2 regions of the Conexibacter sp. W3-3-2 genome follow, and region 2 is predicted to be linked to the other one. Evidence: riboswitches for the same ligand, from Rfam matches in the RefSeq annotation. Region 2 holds a riboswitch; the other holds the start of a gene.
The links. Region 2 has a riboswitch for cyclic di-GMP ahead of GKE82_RS30330 (type IV pilin protein). Riboswitches for the same ligand answer to the same signal wherever they lie in the genome.
Positions count from the first base shown of each region.

Region 1: another riboswitch for cyclic di-GMP. It lies ahead of GKE82_RS12870 (hypothetical protein); the one in region 2 lies ahead of GKE82_RS30330 (type IV pilin protein).

Region 1 covers NZ_WLYW01000001.1:2,647,786-2,653,486, reverse strand. The annotation lists gene GKE82_RS12885 (DUF3159 domain-containing protein) at 1-30, opposite strand, end outside; gene GKE82_RS12880 (DNA glycosylase AlkZ-like family protein) at 43-1,290, shown strand; gene GKE82_RS12875 (hypothetical protein) at 1,308-1,733, shown strand; gene GKE82_RS12870 (hypothetical protein) at 1,802-2,827, opposite strand; cyclic di-GMP riboswitch class I at 2,842-2,919, opposite strand; gene GKE82_RS12865 (RNA polymerase sigma factor) at 2,999-4,321, opposite strand; gene GKE82_RS12860 (hypothetical protein) at 4,400-5,167, opposite strand; gene GKE82_RS12855 (cupredoxin domain-containing protein) at 5,272-5,628, opposite strand.
Region 2 covers NZ_WLYW01000001.1:270,609-276,309, forward strand. The annotation lists gene GKE82_RS01320 (PilW family protein) at 1-331, opposite strand, end outside; gene GKE82_RS01325 (hypothetical protein) at 331-1,212, opposite strand; gene GKE82_RS01330 (hypothetical protein) at 1,363-1,557, shown strand; gene GKE82_RS01335 (acyltransferase) at 1,561-2,319, opposite strand; partial or broken gene GKE82_RS31155 (acyltransferase family protein) at 2,336-2,695, opposite strand; gene GKE82_RS27680 (hypothetical protein) at 2,692-3,075, opposite strand; cyclic di-GMP riboswitch class I at 3,195-3,276, shown strand; gene GKE82_RS30325 (type IV pilin protein) at 3,364-3,759, shown strand; cyclic di-GMP riboswitch class I at 3,942-4,030, shown strand; gene GKE82_RS30330 (type IV pilin protein) at 4,114-4,509, shown strand; gene GKE82_RS01355 (glycosyltransferase 87 family protein) at 4,569-5,701, opposite strand, start outside.

The DNA.
Region 1 (5,701 bases), 2.4 Mb from region 2:
ACGGGTCTGGGCGTCGGGCGGGTCGGGCACGATGGGGGCATCATGGCGCAGATCCCCGAGATCCCCGCCGCCCTCGCCCGGCGGATGGCGCTGCACGCCCAGGGTCTGGGGGCGCAGACCCCCGCAGGCTGGGGCCCGCGGGACGGGGACGGCGCCGCGCGGATCGCCCGCGTGGTGCAGCGCATCGGGTGCCTGCAGCTGGACCCGGTCTCGACCGTCGCGCGCTCGCCGCTGCTCGTGCTCCACGCGCGGCTCGGGGCGATCGACGAGGCGGCGCTGCACGAGGCGGCGTACGGGCGGCGCGCGCTCTTCGAGTACTGGTGCCACGAGGCGTCGCTGTGCTGGACCGGGGACCTGCCGTTCCACCGTCACCGCATGCGCCGGTGGCTGGCGCAGTCCTCGCCGCGCGCCGCGCGCGCCCGCGCCTTCCTCGCCGAGAACGCCGCGTTCGCCCGCTCCGTGGTCCGGACGCTGCGGCAGGCGGGCCCGCTGCCGGCCGCGGCGCTCGAGGACCGCTCGGCGGCGCCGTGGCGTCACGGGCACTGGACCGACGAGGTCTCCGGCCGCCAGACGGTGGCGCGGATGCTCGACCTGCTGTGGCTGACCGGGAAGGTCGGGGTCGCCGACCGCGGCCCGTCCCCGACCGCGACGAGCGCGCGGCGCTGGGACCTGCTGGAGCGGTGCCTGCCCGACGACCTGACCGACGTCGCGCCGATCCCGTCGTCGCGCATCACCCGTCGGGCGGTCGAGCGTGCCGTCGGCATGCTCGGCGTCGCGCGCGGCCCCGACGTCCGCGCGCACTTCACCCGCAACCGCTACGACGACCTGCCCGGCACGCTCGCCGCGCTGAGCGGGCCGCGCGGTCCGCTCACCGCGGTGGCGGTCCGCGGCGACGACGGCGAGCTGCTGCGCGGCCCGTGGTACGCGCGTCGCGAGGATCTCGCGACCGCCTCCGCCCTCGAGCCCGGCACGCGCCGGCTGGCGCTCTCCCCGTTCGACAACGTCCTCTGCGACCGCGCGCGCACCGCGACGCTGTTCGGCTTCGACCACCGGCTGGAGATCTACGTGCCGCCCCCGAAGCGCCGCTGGGGCTACTACGTGCTGCCGATCCTCGACGGCGAGCGGCTCGTCGCCCGCGCCGACGCCGCCCACGACCGCGAGAGCGGGGTGCTGCGGGTCCACACGCTCCACCTGGAGGATCGCGGCGCCCGGGGCGCGGCGCAGGAGGCGCTCAACGCGCTCGCGCGCCTGCGCGGCGCGCGCGACGTGCGCATCGAACGGGTCGCCTGAGGGTTACGGTTCTCACCATGAGCCGCCCCGCACGCATCCTCGCCGTGGCCGCCGCGACCGCCCTCGTGGCGACCGGGACGTCCGCGACCGCCGCCACCGGCGGGCCGACGCCGCTGGCCCCGTCCAACGGCAAGAGCCTCACCGCCGGGAAGGCGTTCACCTTCAAGGTCCGCTCGCGGGGGCAGGGCGCCGTCTTCCTGAAGGTCTCCAAGTCCAAGAAGAAGGGCAAGGACGGCACGCTCGCCGCCAAGGACGACCTCTACTTCCGCAAGATGGGGAAGAAGGGCTCGACGTTCTCGAAGAAGACCGAGACCTACAGCGCCCTGGAGGACTACTTCCTCAACAAGCCGGGCCGCTACTACTGGCAGGCCTACCGGATCGACTGCGCCGCGCAGAGCGACTGCAACGTCGAGGGCGCGATCCGGTCGTTCCGCATCCGCTGAGGGCGCCCGCGAACGACGACGGCCCGGTCGCGCGGGGCGCGACCGGGCCGTGACGGTGCCGCCGGGTCCTAGCGGCCGCCGAGCAGCGCGCCGACGAACGGCAGGTTGCCCAGCAGGTTGTTGATGAAGCTCCCGAAGCCCGGGACGACGCCGCTGAGGTTCGGGATCAGGCTGCCGAGGCTCGGCATCGAGACGTTGACCGAGCCGTCGAGCTGCGCAGCGGTCTCGACGTCCGCGTCGATCTCGCCGCCGGCGTTCGGGGCGGCCGCCGCGGCCGGCTTCAGCGCGGTGATGATCTGCTGGATCGAGCCGGCGATGCTCGTGGACATCTGCGCCACGCCGTCGGTGACGGTCTTCAGGATCTGGCCGACGGAGGCGAGCGCCTGGGTCATCGGGGCCTGCGCCGCGGTCGGCAGCGTCGGGATCAGCGCGGACATGCGCTGCGTGAGCAGGTCGATCGCCTGGGTGGTCGTGTCCATGACCGTCTTGACGATGTTCGCGACGCGGACGGGCATCTGGTCGACCGGGATGTCGGCGAGCTCGTCGAGCGTCGACGGGGTCTGCGCGGCGAGCGCGGCGAGCGCCTGGGACGCGAGCGCCTGGAGCTCCGGGTCCTTGAGCTTGTCGAGGAGGGTCGTCAGCGACTGGACGACCGCGTCGCGGCTGGCGACGCTCGACGGCAGCGCGCCGGCGAGGGAGAGCTGGAGGCGTCCGTCGGTGTCGACGAGCAGGTCGACGTAGGCGCCGGCGGCCTGCGACTGGGCGGCACCGGCGGCGGTGAGGGCCCAGATCGCGCGCTCGGCCGACGCATCACCGGTGACGCGCAGGGCGAGGCGGCGGGCGTCGCGGGCGGCGGTGGTGGTCTCGCGGCGGACGACCTTGAGGACCTTGAGCGCGGCGCCGTCGCGGCCGGCCTCGATGTGGGCGGACAGCTTCGCGGTGGCGGTGCTGGCCTTCTTGAGGTGGCTGGCGACGTCGATCGTGGCGCTCGCGCTGGCGGTGGCCTTGACGTCGGCGTTGGCGACCTGGGCGGTCGCCGGGACGATCGCGACGGCGGCGAGGGCCGTGGCGGCGAGGCGGGACATGCGGGTCATCTGGGTGCTCCTTCTCGGGCGACTGGGCGACCTCCGGGCGGAGGCCCCTGGTTTTGCGACCCCGTCTCACGACGGGTGTGCCTTGGACCGAGGCGCGTGATGTGCCTCACCACTGCAGAGGGGGGTGGCGGGGCGAATGTCAGGCCCCGCCGCGAAGGTGGCGCGTCGGCGTTACTCGACGGTGATGGCGACGACGTCCTCGCTGGCCTCGCCGGTGACCTCACCGGAGCCGACCGCGTTCCCCGGGGCGGTCGCCGCCGTGGTCGCGGGAGCGGGGGTCGTCGCCGTGGCGGCGGGATCGGCCGCCCCGCCCGTCGGGCTCTCCTCGACGTCGACGCCGCTGACGTCGGGCTCGGGCTCGGGTGCCGCCGCCGGGGTGGCGGGAGTGCTCGCGGCCTGCCGGTGGCGGTCGTCACGGGCCTGCTCGAGCGTCCGGGCGCGGGCCTGGGCGCGGGCGTCGCGGGCGGCGGCGCGGCGGGCGCGCTCGCGGCGCGCGGCGCGCGCGTCGGCGCGGCGCTGTGCCGCGGCGCGCTGCGCGGCGTCGGCCTCGCGAGCGGCGGCCACCGGATCGGGGTCCGGGCTCGCAGCGGCCCGGTCGTCCGCGGCGGGCCGGGACTCGGCGCGCTCGACGACGGCGGGGCGGTCGCGGTCGCGCTCGGGGGCGGGCGGGTGCGTGACGGAGTAGGACCCGGCGCCGACGACGCCGATGGTCGCGCAGACGGCGGCGCACTTCGCCGCGACGCCCGCCCCGCCGAAGATCCCGCCGAGCAGGCCGGCGGCGCCGGCCCCGCCCGTGGCCGTCGCCGCCCCGGCGGCGCCCGCCGCCCCGGCGCCCGCGGCGCTGCCCGCCAGCGCGAGCGCGGGCCCGAGCGGGAACAGCGCGGCGAGCTCGGCACGCCCGGCGCGCAGCTTCGTGCGGGCCTCGTAGGCGGCCTGCCGCGCGGCGGCGGAGGAGATGTCGAGCGTCTCGCCGATCTCGTCGAACGACAGCCCGGCGAGCTCGTGCAGCACCAGGGCGCTGCGGCTGCGCTCGGGCAGGGCGCGCAGGTCGCCGAGCAGCTCGGCGAGGTCGGCGCGCGTGTCGACGCGGTCGGGCCGCGGCGACGGCAGCAGCGCGAGGACCGTGTCGTCCCCCGCGGTGGCCGGCGGGCGCCGGCGCAGGACGGCGAGCGCCTCGCGGTGGGCGATCCGGTAGAGCCAGGCGCGCAGGGCGTGCGGGCGGGCGCGCCCGTCGGCGAGGGCGCGCAGCGCGGCCGCCAGCGCGGACTGGGCGGCGTCCTCGGCGTCGTGGTGCTGCAGCACGATCGTGCGGCAGTACCGCTCCAGCGGCGCGCGGTAGCGGTCGTGGATGGCGGCGAGCGCGCCCTCGTGGCCGCGGGCGGCGGCCCGGACGAGGAACTCGTCGGAGGCTGCGCGCCAGCGGCGCGGGGGCCGGTCCGGCCGGGAGCGTCCGGGGGTCTCGAAGCCGTCGGGACGTGTGGGAGCGAGCGCCATCGTCCCGCGCTATCGGCACGGGAGGGCCCGAACTTCAGCGCGTTGGCGCGCGGCCCGGCGGATGCCCGATGGGGACCTCTACAGGCCGGGCGGGTGCCGGACGGTGAATCCGGCGGTGCTGCGGCTGGCGGTCTGCCAGCGGGAGCCGCGCTCGCGCAGGCCGCTGGTGTCGAACCGCAGGCCGCCGACGGTCATCCAGGCGTGCTCGCCGTTGGCGTAGATCGTGATCCACTTGCCCGGGCCCGGCTTGCCCCACTTCGCGAGTGCGCCGCTGACCATCGGGGCGTCGATCAGCCCGGCGGACGCGAACGCGAACGAGATCGAGCCGGAGCAGTCGTAGCCGCTGTCGACCCAGGTCTCGCCGGCGAGCCGGCCGTGCCCGCCGCCGTAGATGTACGGCTTGGTGGCGACCTGGTTGGCCGCGCGGATGATCGCGGCGACCTCCGGCGGGGCGCTCGGCGGCACGGTCGCGATGCCGCCGGAGGCGAGGGTCGCGGTGTCGACGATGCTGCGGTCCGGGTCGGCCAGCTCGCCCTCGGGCGTCTTGAACGCCTGGCGCAGCTCGGCGGCGATCTCCGCGTCGGTCGGGGCGCCCTCGGCGACGCGCGTGCCGTCGCTGCCGCCGTCCCCGCGCGGCGCCGCGGTCGTCCCGGTCGCCGACGCGGGTGCGGGCGCGTCCGGGGCGTCGCTCGGGCTCGAGGTCGGCAGGCTGATCGGGGAGAGCTCGGGCGCCTCGATCGTGAACCGGGCGATGCGCTCCGGCTTCTCCGAGGCGCCGCAGCCGGCGGCGCCGAGGGCGACGGCGCAGGCGAGCGCGACGATCGGGACGCGACGGATGGACGACACGGTGGGCAGTATGCCTCGCGCACGCGACGCGTGACGCCGGTACGGTCGCGTCCGTGTCCCGGAGGGGGAGATCCGTCACCGCGCCGCTCGGTCGCGGCGGTCGCTCAGGGCCCGACGGTCACGGGCACCGGCTCGGTCGCGCCGTCGGGCGCGACGCGGTAGGTGCCGTCGGGCAGCTCGCCGGCGGGCGTCTGGCGGGTCTCGCCGGGCTTCACGACCACGCGCACCGTGGTGGGGGCGCCGTCGAGCGTCACGCCGTGCGGGCGGCCGTCCTGCGCGGAGACGCGCAGGGTCACGTCCTCGCCGGAGGGCACGGTCGTCGGCGTGACCTGCAGGCCGTCGGCCGCGAAGACCACGTCGACCGTGGTGCCCGCCGGGGTCGGTTCGTCGTCCCCGCAGCCCGCCGCGACGAGGGCCGGGAGCGCAAGAACGAGCAGGGCGCGACGTTGCAGCACGAACACGGTCGAATCGTAGGACAGAAACCTTGGACAGACGTCCAGCTTTCCACTACTGTACGCGACCGTTCACCGCGTT
Region 2 (5,701 bases):
GCGTGCAGTAGCGCACCCAGCCGGGGACGCTCGTGGCCCCGGACGGCACGTAGGTGGCGAAGACGAGGTCGCTGCGCGTGACCGTCCAGCCGGCCGGGATCGGGCCGATCTGCCCGGTGGCGACCCGCGCCTCGCGCAGCTCGGCCACGGTCGCGCGGACCTGGGCACGGGCGGTGTCCTGGGCGGCGGTCGCCTCGCTCGCGGTCTGCTGCGCGCCGGCGAACCGCTCGAAGCCGGTGAGGACGGCGCCGAGCACGAGGATGCCGAGCGTCATGCCGACGAGCAGCTCGACGAGGGTGAGTCCGCGCTCGTCCCGCAGTCGCGCGCGCATCACGACACCGGCCGGCGCACGAGCGCGGTCTGGGAGATCGAGCGGGCCCGCCCGTCGAAGCCGGTCCACGCGACGGTGACCGCGAGCCGGGTGGTCGTGGCGATCGACGCCTGCGCGCCGCTCAGGGCGGTCTCGACCTGCGTGGGCGGGCAGAGGCCGACGCTCGCGCCGCTGCCGAGCACGTCGAGCAGCCCGGTGACCCCGCCACCGGCCCCGAGCAGCCCGTTGTAGACGGTGTTGACGAGGTTGCTGGACCCGACCGCCGAGCACAGCGCGGTGCTGAGGTCGGGGAGCAGGGCGCCGACGCACGCGTTCAGGCCCGTGATGCCGAGCAGCTGCAGCCGCGCCGTCAGGGTGCCGGGGTCCATCGGATTGAGCTGCTGCGGCTGCAGCAGCTCGAGCGAGCAGCTGCCCGCCGTCCCGGTCCCCGAGCCCCCGGATCCGGTGGCGGGTCGCAGGCAGTCGAACGGGCCCGCGATGGACACGTTCTGGTACGCGTCGGAGAGGGTGCAGGCACGGTAGGAGACGGTGTAGGTCGTGCCGCGCCGGCGCAGCGTCCAGGACTGCGGCGTGCTGAGCGGCGCGGCGCCCGCGGCGGTCGGCGTCGCCGGCGTCACGCCGGTGCTGGCGGCGTCCCCGTCGGGGTCCAGCGCGACCCGCAGGCGGTCCGCCGGACCGGGGGTGGCGGCGAGCCGGTCGATGTCCGTCATGTCGTTGCGGGCCAGGGAGTTCCGGCCGCCGGTCGCCCGCTCGATCATCTCCTGGGCGAGGGCGTTGGCGACGTCGCGCTGCTTGGAGGTGGCGGTCGTGCGGTTGCCGCTGTCGAGCAGCGTCAGGGTCGCGAGCAGCCCGCCGATGAGCAGGGTCGCGGCGACCAGCACCTCCACCAGGGTGAAGCCGGTCTCGTCCCGTCGCGCGTGTGTGATCCGGTCCCGCACACCAGGGATATCGGCGCGTTCGCCGTTCACCACAAGTGGGGGAGGCCAACTGGACGAACGGACGAGGCGCCGCGCCCGCTAGCCTGCCGACCTGTGAGCGACCAGGCCGCAGCGCCCGAGCCCGTCCCGTGCTCCCCCTGCCGGGGGACCGGGAAGCTGATCTCGAACTTCGGGGGCAGCCCGCACGAGGTCGTCTGCCCCTGGTGCGAGGGGACCGGCGTGCAGATCCCGGAGCACGACGCGCAGGCCGCGCGGCGCGCCGCCGAGGAGCAGGCGGCCGCGGGCTGACGCTCAGCGCGCCGACGCGGCGCGCGCCAAGCGCTGCGCGGGCAGCTCGACCCAGCGCCAGCTCGCCGCGGCGACCAGCAGCGTGGGCAGCAGCGCGACGACGGTGGCGCCGAGGGTCGAGCTCGGCAGCAGCCCGACCGACCGCAGCCACACCATCAGCGGCACGTGCCAGAGGTACACGCCGTAGGAGAGCCGGCCCAGCGCGCTGAGCGGCGCCCATGCGAGCAGCCGGGCGCGCGAGGCGGCGCACCACGTGGCGAGCAGGACGAGCGCGAACCCGGCGGCGGCACCGGTGTCCCGCCACTGGCGGCGGTCGTCGAGCCGGCCGAAGTCGGCGGCCCACCAGGCCCCGATCACGACGGCGGCGCTGCCGGCCAGGAGGAGGACCGCCCGGGCGCGCGGCCCGACGGTCCGGCCGTGGGCGAGGACGGCGACCGCCATCCCGAGCGCGAAGTACGTCGCGAACGCCGGCAGCTGCTTGGACAGCACGTAGGCGTCGAGGTCGGGGTTCGCCACCAGCCAGGCGTTGAACGCGACGCCGACCGCGAAGAACAGGCCGCACACCGCCAGCAGCACGGCGCGCGGCGACAGCCCCGTCAGCCGGCGCAGCGCGAGCCACCCGAGGAGCGGCAGCACCGCGTAGAACGTCGCCTCGACGGCGAGCGTCCACATCGGCGGGTCGAGCTTCAGGAGCGTCGAGGACTGCAGGTTCTGCCCGAAGACCGCGAACAGCCAGAGGTCCTCGGCGGGCGGCAGGCGCACCCCCGGGGGAGCCGTCGTGCGGCCACAGCAGGACGATCGAGCCGAGGATCGCCAGGTAGTACGCGGGCACGATCCGTCCGACGCGGCGGATCGCGTACGCGCGCAGCCGGGGCGCGGGATGTCCCTCCAGCGCGGCGCGCACCCAGGGCGAGAACAGGAGGAAGCCGCTGACCACGAAGAACAGCACGAGGCCGAGGCGCAGCTCGTGCAGCGCCCCGTCGACGAACCCGGCGCGCCGCGAGGACATCGGGTCGGTCCCGGCCTTGTACAGCCACGCGTGGTAGACGAGCACCGAGCCGGCGGCGATCCCGCGCAGCCCGTCCAGGGCGGCGTCGCGCGCCGCCGGGCGCACGACGTCGGGGGTGGCCCCGCTCACCGGTCGGCGACCGCCAGCGTCCCGATCTCGCGGCCGCTGTAGCGCAGCGTCACGGGGAACCGGCCGGGCCGGTCGGCGACGAGCAGCAGCTCCCCGTCGAGGCCGGAGCCGACGGCCACGTCGACGCCGAGCCCGCGGATCTCGGCCCGGTCGGCGTCGGCGGAGCGCACGCGCAGCACCACGACGTCCCCGACGCGCGCGCGGACGGCCCGCTCGGCGGGGAGGTTCGCGGTGACCCGGTCGTCCGGGGAGGTCGGGGGCGTCAGCCGCAGCGGCGGCGCGTCGTCGCCGTCGTCGCGCGAGGAGGCCGTCAGCGCGCTGCTCAGCGCGGCGGTCAGCAGCAGGATCGAGAGGAGCAGCAGCAGCCGACGCGCGAGCACGCCCCGATGGTCGCAGATGTCCGCCGACGATCGGGTCCGCGCACTAGGACGAACGTCCATACCCAGTTCTGGGCTCAAGCTCGACGCACGGCCGGTCGATACGAGCCTCGTCAGACCCACGGTGACAAGGGCAAACCGCTCGTGAGGGCGGGACGCAAAGCCACAGGCCTCGACCGCAAGCGAGGACGCTGGGCCGCCACCGGGACCTTTGGGCCCCTCGGCATCGACCCGCGGAGCTGGCACGCAGGGCAACCCACAGGTCCATCGATCCCAGGAGGATCACTCCACATGCTGCACAAGCTCCGCAACGACGAGGGTGGCTTCACGCTCATCGAGCTCCTCGTCGTCATCCTGATCATCGGCATCCTCGCCGCGATCGCGCTGCCGACGTTCCTCGGTCAGCAGAAGAAGGGTCAGGACGCCTCGACGAAGTCCGACGTCCGCAACGCCGTGACGATGGTCGAGTCCTGCCTCACCGAGGCGCCGAACAACTGCGACAACCCCGAGGGGCTGCCCACCGGCGTCACGGTCACCGGCTCCAACGACGGCACCCCCGAGACCTACGTCGTCACGAAGTCCGCGAACGGTCGCTCGTTCACGATCACCAAGACGGGCATCGGCGTGTTCGCCCGCACCTGCAACACCTCGGGCCAGGGCGGCTGCAACAGCACCGGCGGCTGGTAGCACCGCACCGCATCCGACATCGACGTCGTCCCACGGGGCGGGCCTTCGGGCCCGCCCCGTCGGCGTTCCGGGGCCGGACGGGCACGCCGGCCTCGGCGATGTGACTAGAACACCCGTCCATACCCAGTTCTGGGCTCAAGGAGCGGCGCCGCGCCGTCGATACGGACAGCGAGCCAGTTCCACGGTGACAAGGGCAAACCGCTCGCGAGGGCGGGACGCAAAGCCACAGGCCTCGACCAGCAGCACGGGACGAGGACGCTGGGCCGCCACCGGGGCCACGATGGACCCGCCGGCAAGACCCGCGGACTGGCGCGCACAACCACAGGTCCATCGATCCCAGGAGGATCACTCCACATGCTGCACAAGCTCCGCAACGACGAGGGTGGCTTCACGCTCATCGAGCTCCTCGTCGTCATCCTGATCATCGGCATCCTCGCCGCGATCGCGCTGCCGACGTTCCTCGGTCAGCAGAAGAAGGGTCAGGACGCCTCGACGAAGTCCGACGTCCGCAACGCCGTGACGATGGTCGAGTCCTGCCTCACCGAGGCGCCGAACAACTGCGACAACCCCGAGGGGCTGCCCACCGGCGTCACCGTCACCGGCTCCAACGACGGCACCCCCGAGACCTACGTCGTCACGAAGACCTCCAACGGTCGCTCGTTCACGATCACCAAGACGGGCATCGGCGTCTTCGCCCGCACCTGCAACACCTCCGGCGAGGGCGGCTGCAACAGCACCGGCGGCTGGTAGCCCCACCCCCGGCAGGACCGAGTCGCTCCACGGGGCGGGCCTTCGGGCCCGCCCCCGTGTCACGTCCGCGGCCGGTACAGCGTGCGCGCCAGCCAGGCGGTCAGCGGCAGCACCCACGCCATGTAGAGCGCGAACAGCCACGGCGCGTCCTCGAGCGTCTGCCCGTAGAAGCGGACGTGCTCGCCCCAGTAGGAGACCGACAGCAGCAGGATCGCCGCGATCGTCAGGCGCGGCACCCCCGGCCGGCGGACCGCCTCCCAGGACAGCAGCGCGAGCACGAACGGCACCGCGTAGTAGTCGATGTTCCAGGTGTCCAGCACGCAGCGCAGCGAGAACAGCAGCGCGAGCAGCAGCAGCGCGTCGTCGCGACGGCGGTCGGGCCGGCGCCACAGCAGCAGCGACAGCGGCAGCGCGACGAGCACGATCAGCGGGTGCGAGATCGTCGACGCCCAGATCGGCACGAAGTAGCGGTCGCCCTGCGGGGTCGGCTCGCGCGAGCCCAGCGGCCAGAACACGTTGTAGGGGGTCGCGACGCCGTCACTGCCGGTCTGCAGCGCCGCGTTCTGGCTCACCGACGAGAACGCCTGCGGGCTCGACAGGATCCCCGGGAGCGTCAGCGCCGCCGCGATCACCCCGGCGACGAGCAGGACCCCCAGCCGCCGCGACGGCGTGGCGATCAGCACCGGCAGGACCGCCAGCAGCGCCCACTGCTTGGTGGCCAGCGCCAGGCCGAGCAGCGCCGCGGACAGGATCCGCCGGTCCCACAGCGCGGCGAGCACCGCCCCGACGCACAGCGCCCCGGCGAGGATCTCCTCCGGGTGCCCCCAGTGCAGTGCCCGGAACGTCAGCGGGTTGAGGATCGCCAGCGCGGCCACGAGCCACTGCACCGCGGGCCCCTGGCCGACCCGCTCGAGGTGCCGGCGCAGCGCCAGGCCGAGCACGATCCCGCCGGCCAGCAAGGGCAGAGCCCCGACGTAGTAGACGACGTCGAGGTCCTCGTAGAGCACGAGTCGCACGAACGGGGCGCGCACGATCAGCGAGAAGCTGCCCATCAGCGGCTGGATCTGCAGGAAGCCGGAGACGTTCCCGGCGGCGAGCAGGTCGATCGCCTGGCTCGCGTCGGTGAAGTAGTCCAGGCCCGGCTCCATGCCGATCGCGGCGCGCAGCGTCAGCGCGACCACCGCCAGCACGG